DNA from 3 places in the Pseudomonas fragariae (ex Marin et al. 2024) genome. Region 1 is predicted to be linked to each of the others. Evidence: predicted binding sites of a transcription regulator. Region 1 holds the regulator's gene; each other region holds the start of a gene.
What was found. Region 1 encodes FliA, which starts transcription of late flagellar genes. Its sites were predicted from a motif close to CTAAAGTTTNNNNNNNNNNNGCCGNTAA; they were not measured.

Region 1 (3,831 bases):
TTTCGCCGGCCTCTACCAGAAAATCCTGAAGGATTTCTTCATCGGCGCCGAAGCTCATGGGGTGCTCCCTAAAATTAACCGTCAACAGACCTTAGAAGCCGAGGCTCGATAGCAGATCGTCTACATCATCCTGTCCGGATACGACGTCTTCACGTTTATCGGCATGAATCTGCGGACCTTCACCCTGCGCGAGATGTTTTTTAGGATCTTTTTCATCGAGGATGGATTGTTCGTCATGTTCGATGCCTGCGAAGCGATCGACATGACTGGCCATGAGCACCAGTTTGAGCAGATTGCTCTCGACTTCAGTGACCAGTTGCGTCACACGCTTGATGACCTGACCGGTAAGGTCCTGGTAATCCTGGGCGAGCAGAATGTCATTCAGATGTGCGGAAACCTGATGGGTTTCCTTCTCGGTACGCGTCAGAAAACCATCGACCCGCTTGGCCAGCTCGCGGAACTCTTCGGCACCGATTTCGCGGCGCATGAAACGTCCCCAGTCGTCGCTCAACGCCTTGGCGTCGGAACTCAGGCCGTTCATGACCGGCGTACTCTCCTCCACCAGGTCCATGGTGCGGTTGGCCGCATTCTCGGTCAGCCTCACCACATACGACAGGCGTTCGGTAGCATCCGTGATCTGCGACACTTCCTCGGCTTGAGGCATGTGCGGATCAATGTGAAAGTTTACGATTGCACTGTGCAGCTCACGAGTCAGCTTGCCCACTTCCTGATAAAGGCCGCGGTCGCGTGTCTGATTGAGTTCGTGGATCAGTTGCACAGCGTCACCGAAACGACCCTTTTCAAGGCTGGTGACAAGTTCCTGCGCGTGTCTTTTTAAGGTCGACTCAAAGTCGGCCATCGAATCATTGTTATCCATAGCGCCCTCGCGGCTTGCATCAGCTATTGACGCGTTCAAAGATCTTGTCGATCTTGTCTTTCAGGGCTTGGGCAGTGAATGGCTTGACTACATAACCGTTCACCCCAGCCTGGGCAGCTTCAATGATCTGCTCACGCTTGGCTTCGGCAGTGACCATCAGCACGGGAAGGCTCTTGAGGCGTTCGTCCTTGCGGACTTCGCGCAGCAGATCGATACCGGACATGCCAGGCATGTTCCAGTCCGTCACCAGAAAGTCAAAGGCACCGCTCTGCAGCATCGGCAATGCGGTCAGACCATCATCCGCTTCCGATGTGTTGGTAAACCCCAGATCACGCAAAAGGTTCTTGATGATCCGCCGCATCGTTGAGAAGTCATCAACGATGAGGATTTTCATGTTCTTGTCCAATTCGACCTCCAAGCAGTCTTTAACGCGTTCAGCACCTGAACACGCTGTTCACTCAATACTGGCACAGCACACCCCCGGCTGTACGAAACGACGACGGGCTTGGCACAACAACAGGCAAAGACCTGAGAAACAAGCCCATCAAGGCAATGCCTGACAGGCTTCTGACGGGTCCATCCTGTTACCACGTAACGCTCTGCACAGCCGGCTTGCAGTCAACGCGCGGCCATAGACCGCACATTGCCTGTCAACGCGCTCGCCACTCCCCCAAACGCCCTCGCAAACGAGCTGCGCACTGGCTGTGTAACTGACTGACCCGAGATTCGCTGACCCCCAGAACCTCTCCGATTTCCTTGAGGTTCAGCTCTTCGTCGTAGTACAGCGCCAACACCAGACGCTCACGCTCTGGCAGATTGGCAATTGCATCGGCCAACGCAGCCTGGAAGCGCTCGTCTTCCAGGTCGCGCGACGGCTCAAGCGAACCGCTTGCGCCATCCTCGTGCAGCCCTTCATGATCGCCGTCCTGCAGCAGGTCGTCGAAACTGAAGAGGCGGCTGCCCAAGGTATCGTTCAAAATCCCGTAGTAATCATCGAGACTTAACTGGAGTTCGGCCGCAACCTCGTGATCTTTAGCGTCACGGCCGGTTTTAGCTTCAATTGCCCGAATTGCGTCACTCACCATGCGCGTATTGCGGTGTACCGAGCGTGGCGCCCAGTCCCCCTTGCGCACTTCATCGAGCATCGCACCACGGATGCGGATGCCGGCATAGGTCTCGAAACTCGCACCCTTGGTGGAATCATACTTGGTGGAGACTTCAAGCAGGCCGATCATGCCGGCCTGGATCAGATCCTCGACCTGCACGCTGGCCGGCAAGCGCGCCAGCAGATGATAAGCGATACGCTTGACCAAGGGCGCATAGCGCTCGATCAACTCGTATTGTGAATTACGGGAAGTCTTGCTGTACATCTGGTAGCCGCTCGCAGTCATTGCACAGGCCCTGCACTGGTCTGGTGAACGAGTCGCTCAACGAAGAACTCGAGATGACCCCGCGGGTTGGCTGGCAACGGCCAGGTATCAACCTTCTGGGCAATGGCCTTGAAGGCCAGTGCACATTTGGAACGCGGGAATGCTTCGTAAACGGCGCGCTGTTTCTGTACAGCCTTGCGTACGCATTCGTCGTACGGCACGGCACCTACATACTGCAGCGCAACATCGAGAAAACGATCCGTCACTTTGGTCAGTTTGGCGAACAGGTTGCGCCCTTCCTGCGGGCTCTGTGCCATGTTGGCCAGCACCCGGAAGCGGTTCATGCCGTAATCGCGGTTGAGCAGTTTGATCAGGGCGTAGGCATCGGTGATCGACGTGGGCTCGTCGCACACCACCAGCAGCACTTCCTGAGCGGCGCGCACGAAGCTGACCACCGACTCGCCGATACCGGCGGCTGTGTCGATCACCAACACATCGAGGTTGTCGCCAATCTCGCTGAACGCCTGGATCAGGCCGGCATGCTGAGCGGGCGACAGATGCACCATGCTCTGGGTGCCGGACGCAGCGGGTACGATCCGAACCCCGCCCGGCCCCTGCAACAGCACGTCGCGCAACTCACAACGCCCCTCGATGACATCGGCAAGCGTGCGCTTGGGCGTCAACCCAAGCAGCACGTCGACATTGGCCAGACCCAGATCGGCGTCCAGCAGCATGACGCGACGGCCGAGCTCGGCGAGGGCCAGTGAAAGGTTCACTGACACGTTAGTCTTACCGACGCCACCTTTGCCACCGGTCACCGCGATAACCTGTACGGGATGCATGCTGCCCATGTTATTTCTTTACCTTGTCTTGCGTAGACCGAAACCACATCGAGGGCTGCACGTGCGCAAATGAACACCGCATGGCAGACCGTTGACGCAGGGACATTCCAATAATATCCATCACTTAACCCACTCTCTTGCCAGGGGTGTGATAGAGGTCAGCAAACATATCAGCCATTGCTTCTTCACTAGGCTCATCCTGCATTTGCACACTCACCGCGCGGCTTACCAGTTGATGACGACGCGGGGTATGCAGGTCATCAGGAATGCGTGGTCCGTCCGTGAGGTAGGCCACAGGTAATTCGTGACTGATCGCCAGGCTCAGGACTTCACCGAGGCTGGCTGTTTCATCAAGCTTGGTCAGAATGCATCCGGCCAGGCCACAACGTTTGTAACTGTGATACGCGGCTGTCAGCACCTGCTTCTGGCTGGTGGTTGCCAGTACCAGATAGTTGCGCGACTTGATGCCACGACCCGCGAGGCTTTCCAGCTGCATGCGCAGCGCAGGATCACTGGCCTGCAGGCCGGCGGTGTCAATCAGCACCACGCGCTTGCGCAGCAGCGGTTCCAGCGCCTGAACCAGAGACTGGCCAGGATCGATATGGGTGACCGGTACGTTGAGGATGCGCCCAAGGGTCTTGAGCTGCTCCTGCGCGCCGATGCGGAAACTGTCCATGCTGACCAGTGCGATATTCTGCGGGCCGTACTTCAACACGTAACGTGCTGCCAGTTTGGCCAGCGT
Region 2 (3,831 bases), 2.5 Mb from region 1:
CGTGAACCAGCTGAATGGCGGTGACGGCCATCATCACTTCGCCCAATACCGGAACGACGAAGCCTGCGATATTCAAGACGTCGAAGGCGGTGTCCATGAAGTACTGCACCCGCTCATCGAAGGTCTTCTGGTCCTGTGCCGCAGTCGGCACACCATGAAACAGTGCGTCGTCGCGCAACGCCGCGCGTTTGCGCTCATGCAGGTTGTCCAGCAGCGGGCCTTGCAGCACGGTTTCTCTCAGGTCGAGCCGGGCGTTTCGGTCCGCTTCACGCTCCAGCCACTGACGTTCGAAAATGCCGCCTTTCTTGACTTTGGGGTACAGGCGTTCGGACAACTTTTCAAATACTGCACTTCGATGGCGTGCAGGTACGAAACGCATGAAGAAGTTCAGGTAGCCGTTGATGAACATCCGCTCACGCAGCGCATTTATGAAGACTTCGACCGAGTCGTATTCCTTCAGCGGCGCAACGGGGTCATCCGGGATATACACCACAATCCTTTCTGCCTGAGTGGCAATATCCCGGTCCTTGCCAATCACCAGAAGACCGGTCAGTTCGATATCGCCCAGGCACAGTACGCTGCAGTTGACCGGCCTGTTATCAAGTCGGACATGTTGCTTGCCGTCGAGAAGCTCAAGTAATGCGCCTTGCAAATCCGGGCCGATCTGCTGTTGCAGGGAGGCCATCTGCAACTGCAGCCGGATCGACGATGCTTCCAGTTGCATGAAGCTCTGGCGCAGTCTGGATGCCGCGGCGTCTGCAGTTTCGTCGGGGCTCGAAGGCGTGCTGAAGACGGCCTGGATATGCGCCTGATATTGGCCGCCCAGGTCCAGCTCACGGCACAGCGCCGCAAAGCCGGTCGGGGAAATCGGTAAGGACGTGCCAGTGATCTGTTGGCCGATGATTTCAAAGGAAGAAAACACCTGGGCCTTGATGCCGGTGCTGGCGTCCATTGCGCCCGGTGTGGTTTCCCAGGCTTCGAAATTCTGCAGCGCAGCCTTGAGGAGGCTCTGGGTCGACGCCCTCAGGGCAGTGTTTGCCTGCGTTACCGGGTCTCTGGATGCCGTATTGAACGACTGGTCGACCCGTGCACGACTGGCATGGAACAGCCAGGTGTTGGCGACGTCCACCTCCAGCCCGAAGCGATCCTTGATGGCGGCTGTCAGCAGGGGCCTTGCGAAGTCCTCCAGCGTCGACAGACCGTCCAGCGTCGGACGAACCTGTTGCTCGTACTCGCGGTGCCCGGCATACAGGCGCTGCAGCTCGGCGAGCTGACCGGGGCTGGACTTGCGGGCGCCTGCCAGCCATTGCAACGGACGTCGCGAGGCTTTGCGCAAGGTTGCATGGGTTGCCGGCGTTGCCTGAAGCAGCCACTCGGGGGATTTGTCTTTTATCAGTTGCAGATGCGGGAGCTCAGGAGCCTTGCCCGACGGAGATAGATCCAGCATTTAAGTGCCTTGTCGTGAATGAACAGGCGACAAAGCTTACGGCCGCGACTTGCCGTGCAAGTGCTAACTATCTATGTGCTCTTGCTGTTTCTGAAGGTCATAGCTCAAGTAGTGGTGGCGATGGCCGACAAGAAATGAAGAGGGACGAAAGAGTGGCGGTCGACAGCGGCCATGACTTCATTTTGTATTACCCATGTAACGTTTGACGGCTGGGCTATACTCACGCCGTTTGGACCGTTCGTCGGTCCGCTTCTTGAACACGGCCCGACGCCGTCGTTGAACTCTTGAGGGCTGACTGTGAAGAACTGGACCTTGCGCCAACGGATTCTGGCGAGTTTCGCCGTCATCATCGCAATCATGCTACTGATGGTCGTTTTATCTTATTCACGTTTGTTGTCCATCGAGTCCAGCGAGGAAGATGTGCGTCTCGATGCGTTGCCCGGCGTCTACTACAGCACCCTGGTGCGCAGTGCCTGGGGCGAGAGTTACATCCGCACGCTGGAGCTGATTGCCGAAGGGCAGGCTCGGCCGCTGACCAAGCAGGAAAAGGATCAGTTCAAGGGGTTTGAAGACGCCCTTCAGTCGCAGATGGACGGCTACAAGAAATCCATCTTCGATGACACGGACAGGGCCAGCTTCGCGGTGTTCGAAAAGCGCCGCGAGGTCTATTCGCGCATGCTTGCCGACGTTCACGCCAAGTACGAACGCGGTGATTATGCGGGCGCTCGCGATGAGTTTTACAACGAGCTCAATCCGGTCTGGAGCGAGGGCCGTCTGCAGCTCAGAGACCTGATCGTTGCCAACAAGCAACTGGCTGACCAGTCCACCACCAATATCGTCAACGCTGTGCTGGGTGCCAAGATCAGCATGGTGCTCTCTCTGCTGATCGCGGTCATGGCGGCGGCGGCCTGCGGGCTGCTGCTGATGCGCTCGATCACCTCTCCGATGCAGATGATCGTGAGTATTCTGGACGTCATGCGCAAGGGCGATCTGAGTACCCGGCTGAACCTGTCGCGCAAGGACGAGTTCAATGCGGTCGAGACCGGCTTCAACGACATGGTCTCCGAGCTCACCGCGCTGGTAGCGCAGGCGCAGCGCTCTTCGGTACAGGTCACGACCTCGGTCACCGAGATCGCTGCAACGTCCCGCCAGCAGCAGGCTACCGCCACCGAGACCGCGGCAACCACCACCGAGATCGGCGCGACGTCGCGGGAAATCGCCGCCACTTCGCGGGACCTGGTGCGGACCATGACCGAAGTCACTTCGGCGGCAGACCAGGCTTCGGTGCTCGCCGGTTCCGGCCAGCAGGGCCTGGCACGCATGGAAGACACCATGCATCAGGTGATGGGCGCTGCCAATCTGGTCAACGCCAAGCTGGCGATCCTCAACGAGAAGGCCGGCAACATCAATCAGGTCGTCGTCACCATCGTCAAGGTCGCCGACCAGACCAACCTGCTGTCGCTCAATGCCGCCATCGAGGCCGAAAAGGCCGGTGAATACGGTCGCGGGTTTGCAGTGGTGGCCACCGAGGTGCGTCGCCTGGCCGACCAGACTGCCGTCGCCACGTATGACATCGAGCAGATGGTGCGGGAAATCCAGTCGGCGGTGTCTGCTGGCGTGATGGGTATGGACAAGTTTTCCGAAGAGGTGCGCCGCGGCATGTTCGAGGTCACTCAGGTCGGCGAGCAATTGTCGCAGATCATCCATCAGGTTCAGGCGTTGGCACCCCGTGTGCTGATGGTCAACGAAGGCATGCAGGCTCAGGCCACCGGCGCCGAACAGATCAACCAGGCGCTGGTGCAACTGGCGGATGCCAGCAGCCAGACCGTCGAATCACTGCGTCAAGCCAGTTTCGCCATCGACGAGTTGAGTCAGGTCGCGGTCGGGCTGCGCAGTGGCGTTTCGCGTTTCAAGGTCTGAACGATCAATGAGCGATCACTCGCCGAGGCGCAATGGCCCGCCACTGACCGCCAGCAAACTCTTTCTGCTGTTTTGCATCGGCGAAGACCGCTATGCGCTGGACGCGACCGAGATCGCCGAAATCCTGCCGCTTGTGAAGCTCAAGACTATTGCCCGGGCACCTCACTGGGTGGCGGGAATCTTCGCCCATCGTGGCGAGATCGTTCCGGTGATCGACATCAGTGCGCTGAATTCCGGGCAGCCGGCGCGCTCGCGTACCAGTACGCGCATGGTGCTGGTGCATTATCGCTACGACGACGCGCACCCGGCGCAGTTGCTCGGACTGATTCTGGAACAGGCGACCGAGACGCTGCGCTGCCCTGTTGCGCAGTTCAAGGCCTATGGGCTGGACAATCGCCTGTCGCCTTATCTGGGGCCGGTGCGTGAGGATGAGCAGGGCCTGTTGCAGTGGATTCATGTTCACG
Region 3 (3,831 bases), 1.4 Mb from region 1:
TGGCGCTCGCTCTGAGTCGGCTACCGATGATTGTTCAAATCGCCCCTGTGGACTGAGAGTAGGGCGAAGGCTAGGATGGGCTCAACAAGGAATTTCACTGAATAATATCTTTCTTTGAATTAATTCTTTTGGTGGAAATATAAAGAGATATTGTCATGGATAATTCCACTGATCGGAATAACGTGAAGGCCGAGGTCGGAGTGGGAGCTGTTTCCCGGCTGTTCGCGGTACTGCGCTGTCTGGGCGATTGTGATGAAGGCGGTGAGCGGGTCACGCAACTCGCCCAGCGTGTCGGGCTGTCGCAACCCACCACACACCGCTTGCTGCGTAGCCTGATGGAGGAGGGAATGGTCGAGCAGGATCTGCTCAGCAAACGTTATCGGTTGAGCATCGAGTTCTTCGCCCTGGCCGCCAAGGCGGGTAATACCGGCAACCTGCGTGACGTGGTGCGCCCAAGCCTTTTGCGCCTGTCCGCCTCACTGGGTGACTCGCTGTTTCTGCTGGCACGCAGCGGTTTCGACGCGATCTGCCTGGACCGCAGCGAAGGCCCGTACCCGATCCGCACGTTCACCGGCGACATCGGCGGCCGTGTTGCCTTGGGCGTCGGGCAGGGCAGTCTGGCGATTCTCGCCTTTCTGCCCGAGGACGAGCGGGAAACGGTCATTGCCTACAACCTGCCACGGCTCAAGGATTTTCACCTGTACGACGAGGTGTTTCTGCGTTCGGAGGTGGAAAACGTGCGGCGCCTGGGCTATGCCGGGCGCAACACCGGCGCGTTACCGGGCATGGCCGGGCTGGCAGTGCCGATCCTGGACCGCAGCGGTCGTGCAGTGGCTGCGCTCAGTGTGGCGACCATCTCCGACCGTCTGGGGCCCGATCGCCTGATGACCGTGGTCGAACTGCTCAAGCGCGAAGCCACGGCCATCAGTGCCAGAATCAACCCGTTCGACCCGTCGCTGCGGCGGCCCAGCCAGGTGTTCGGGCAGGTTGATTAGGCAGCATTCCTTTTCCGGCAGTTTTTGATCTTTTATCGGGTATATTGCCGACCATCGCTGTTTTTAAAGAAAAAGTCTTGTGGGCCGATGTTGATTCCAAGGGGCCACACATACCTGATCCACAAGATCGGTCTACAGGGACGTGCCTGCAACTTTCGCGTATCCCGCGGATTCTTTTTCTCCAGAGATCGTCCCGATGTCCAAATCCCTGCGGCTGCAAATTTTAGGTCTGCTCGGCGGTAGTCTTGCGCTTGTGCTGGTCATTGCGTTGGCCTGCTTCAACTTTCTCTCCGACAACGTGCAGGCTTATCGCGGCCTTATCGACGGTCCGGTGCGGGCGTCGCAGTTGGTTGACGAAGCCAACCTGCAATTCAAGATTCAGGTGCAGGAGTGGAAAAACGTCCTGTTGCGTGGCAAAACGCCTTCCGAGCGTGACAAGTACTGGGGGCAATTCGAAGAACAGGAGCGCAAGGTGCAAGGCACACTGGGTCGGCTTGCTGAAATGCACGGCACCGACGCTGCATTGAAAAGCCAGGTGCAGACGCTGCAGCAGGCACACCAGGCGCTGGGTACGGCCTACCGGACCGGTCGTGATGCGTTTGTTGCTGCGGGCGGTGACGCTGGCGCGGGTGACATGGCGGTCAAAGGCGTCGACCGTCCGACCAGCGAGCAGATGGCTGGTCTGGTCGATCAATTGCACAAGAGCAGCGACGCTCAGTCCGTTGCCATCAGCCATGAAGCCCAACGTACCATTCTGGTCGGTGCCGTGGTGATGCTGGTGTCTGCGCTGCTGGTCGGTTTGTTGGCGCTGTGGATGGTCAATCGCAACCTGATTGCGCCCATTCGCATGCTTATCGAATACGTCGCCCAGTTGAGCGAAGGCAAATTCGGGGCGCGTGTCGAGGTCACGCGACAGGACGAACTGGGTCGTCTGGCCGTTGCCGCAAATACCCTGCGGGATTTTCTGGCCGACACCTTCAACCGCCTCAAGCGCAGCAGCACCGATCTGGACACGGCGGGCGGCGAGCTGAATGCCATTGCCGAGTTGATGGCGCAAGGCACTCATGAGCAGTTCGAGCGTACCGATCAGGTCGCGACCGCCATGACCGAGATGTCTGCCACCGCTCAGGACGTTGCCCGACATGCCGCCGATGCTGCGCGAGCTGCGGATGAGGCCGACCAGAGCGCTCAGGATGGCGAGAGGGTCATGCAATTGACCATTGCGACGATCACCCGCATGCGCAACGAGATCGCTTCTACGGCCGATGTCATCGGGCGGCTGGAAACTGACAGCGGCCGTATCGGCAAAGTGCTGGAGGTGATTCGCAGCATTGCCGATCAGACCAATCTGCTGGCGCTGAATGCCGCCATCGAAGCTGCACGTGCCGGTGACGCCGGACGCGGTTTCGCGGTGGTGGCTGACGAGGTTCGTACACTGGCGCAGCGTACTGCCGTTTCAACCTCCGAAATCAATCAGATCATCAATTCGGTGCAGACCGGAGCCAGTGATGCAGTGCAGGCCATTCAGGGCGGTCAGGCGCGGAGTGAAGAGAGCGTCGAGCAGGTCGCGAACGCTGGCGCAACCCTGCAGCGTATTACCATGGCCGTGGAGAATATTCGCGACATGAATCGCCAGATTGCGACGGCTGCCGAAGAGCAGACTTCCGTGGCAGAGGACATCTCGCGCAACCTCACTGAAATCACCGCCATCGCCGTGACCAATCAGGACAACGTCAAACGCACTCAGAACGCCAGTCAGGAACTGCGGGGCCTTTCTAATGGCCTCAGTGATGTGATCTCGCGTTTGGGTGCCTGATTTGGGTGCTTGAGTAGTTTGAGAACCTGACAGCCTTTTCGGCGTTGAAGAGGCTGTCAGTCCTTGCTCGCTATGCCCACCCGCTGCGGCTCAGGCCTTCTGCCTTGAACACCAGCGCCTTCAAGCCGCCCTCGGCGCGAGCGTCGGGGAACTCCGGCGGATTTTCCAGGCGCTGCTCGAAGCGCAGGCAAGGTGCTTCGACTGCGGTGTGCTGAATCAGAAAGTCCGGTCCCAGCGCGGGATCGTTCATGCACGCCAGCACCGAGCCGTTCTCGTCCAGCAACTCCGGCAGGCGGCGCAGGACACGCTGGTAGTCCTTGTCGAGCATGAAACTGCCTTTCTGGAAGGACGGCGGGTCAATGATGATCAGGTCATAAGGGCCGCAGCGGGTGACCTTGGCCCAGGATTTGAACAGGTCATGGCCCAGAAAGGTCACGCGGCTGAGGTCCTGATCATTGAGGCGATGATTCTCGCGGCCGCGATTCAACGCAGCACGGGCCATGTCCAGATTCACGACGTGGTCGGCACCCCCGGCCAGGGCGGCGACCGAGAAGCCGCAGGTGTAGGCGAACAGATTGAGGATGCGCTTGCCCTTGGCCTGAGCCTGCACCCATTCACGGCCGTAGCGCATGTCCAGAAACAGCCCGCTGTTCTGTTTTTTGCCGAAATCGACTTTGTAGCGCAGGCCGTTTTCGGTGATCACCCATTCATCCACGACCTCGCCAGTCAGCCATTGCGTCGTGCTCTGCGGCAGATAACGATGTTGCAGCAGCAGGGTGTGAGCCTGGCTCTGCTGCCACTGGGGTGAGTCGATCAAGGCGTGCAACAGCTGCGTCAATGCTGCCAGCTCGGATTCAAGAGGTTCCTTGAACACCGAGACCAGCACCACGCCCTGCATCCAGTCAACGGTGATGTGCTCCAGCCCCGGCCACACACGACCACGGCCGTGAAACAGGCGGCGGGTTTCATTCGGGACGTTGTTCAACGCGTCGATCAGGTGCTGTTGCAGAATCGCGAGTG

Region 2: the regulator FliA is predicted to act here: its motif matches at 1,551-1,578, upstream of AC54XV_RS07245 (methyl-accepting chemotaxis protein).
Region 3: the regulator FliA is predicted to act here: its motif matches at 1,059-1,086, upstream of AC54XV_RS12315 (methyl-accepting chemotaxis protein).

What each region holds. Positions count from the first base shown of each region.
Region 1 is NZ_CM184369.1:4,113,280-4,117,110, forward strand. It holds gene AC54XV_RS17660 (chemotaxis protein CheA) at 1-58, opposite strand, end outside; gene AC54XV_RS17665 (protein phosphatase CheZ) at 92-877, opposite strand; gene AC54XV_RS17670 (chemotaxis response regulator CheY) at 897-1,271, opposite strand; gene fliA (RNA polymerase sigma factor FliA) at 1,528-2,268, opposite strand; gene fleN (flagellar synthesis regulator FleN) at 2,265-3,098, opposite strand; gene flhF (flagellar biosynthesis GTPase FlhF) at 3,214-3,831, opposite strand, start outside.
Region 2 is NZ_CM184369.1:1,601,239-1,605,069, forward strand. It holds gene AC54XV_RS07240 (NEL-type E3 ubiquitin ligase domain-containing protein) at 1-1,447, opposite strand, end outside; gene AC54XV_RS07245 (methyl-accepting chemotaxis protein) at 1,745-3,367, shown strand; gene AC54XV_RS07250 (chemotaxis protein CheW) at 3,375-3,831, shown strand, end outside.
Region 3 is NZ_CM184369.1:2,760,676-2,764,506, forward strand. It holds gene AC54XV_RS12310 (IclR family transcriptional regulator) at 156-995, shown strand; gene AC54XV_RS12315 (methyl-accepting chemotaxis protein) at 1,192-2,811, shown strand; gene AC54XV_RS12320 (class I SAM-dependent methyltransferase) at 2,882-3,831, opposite strand, start outside.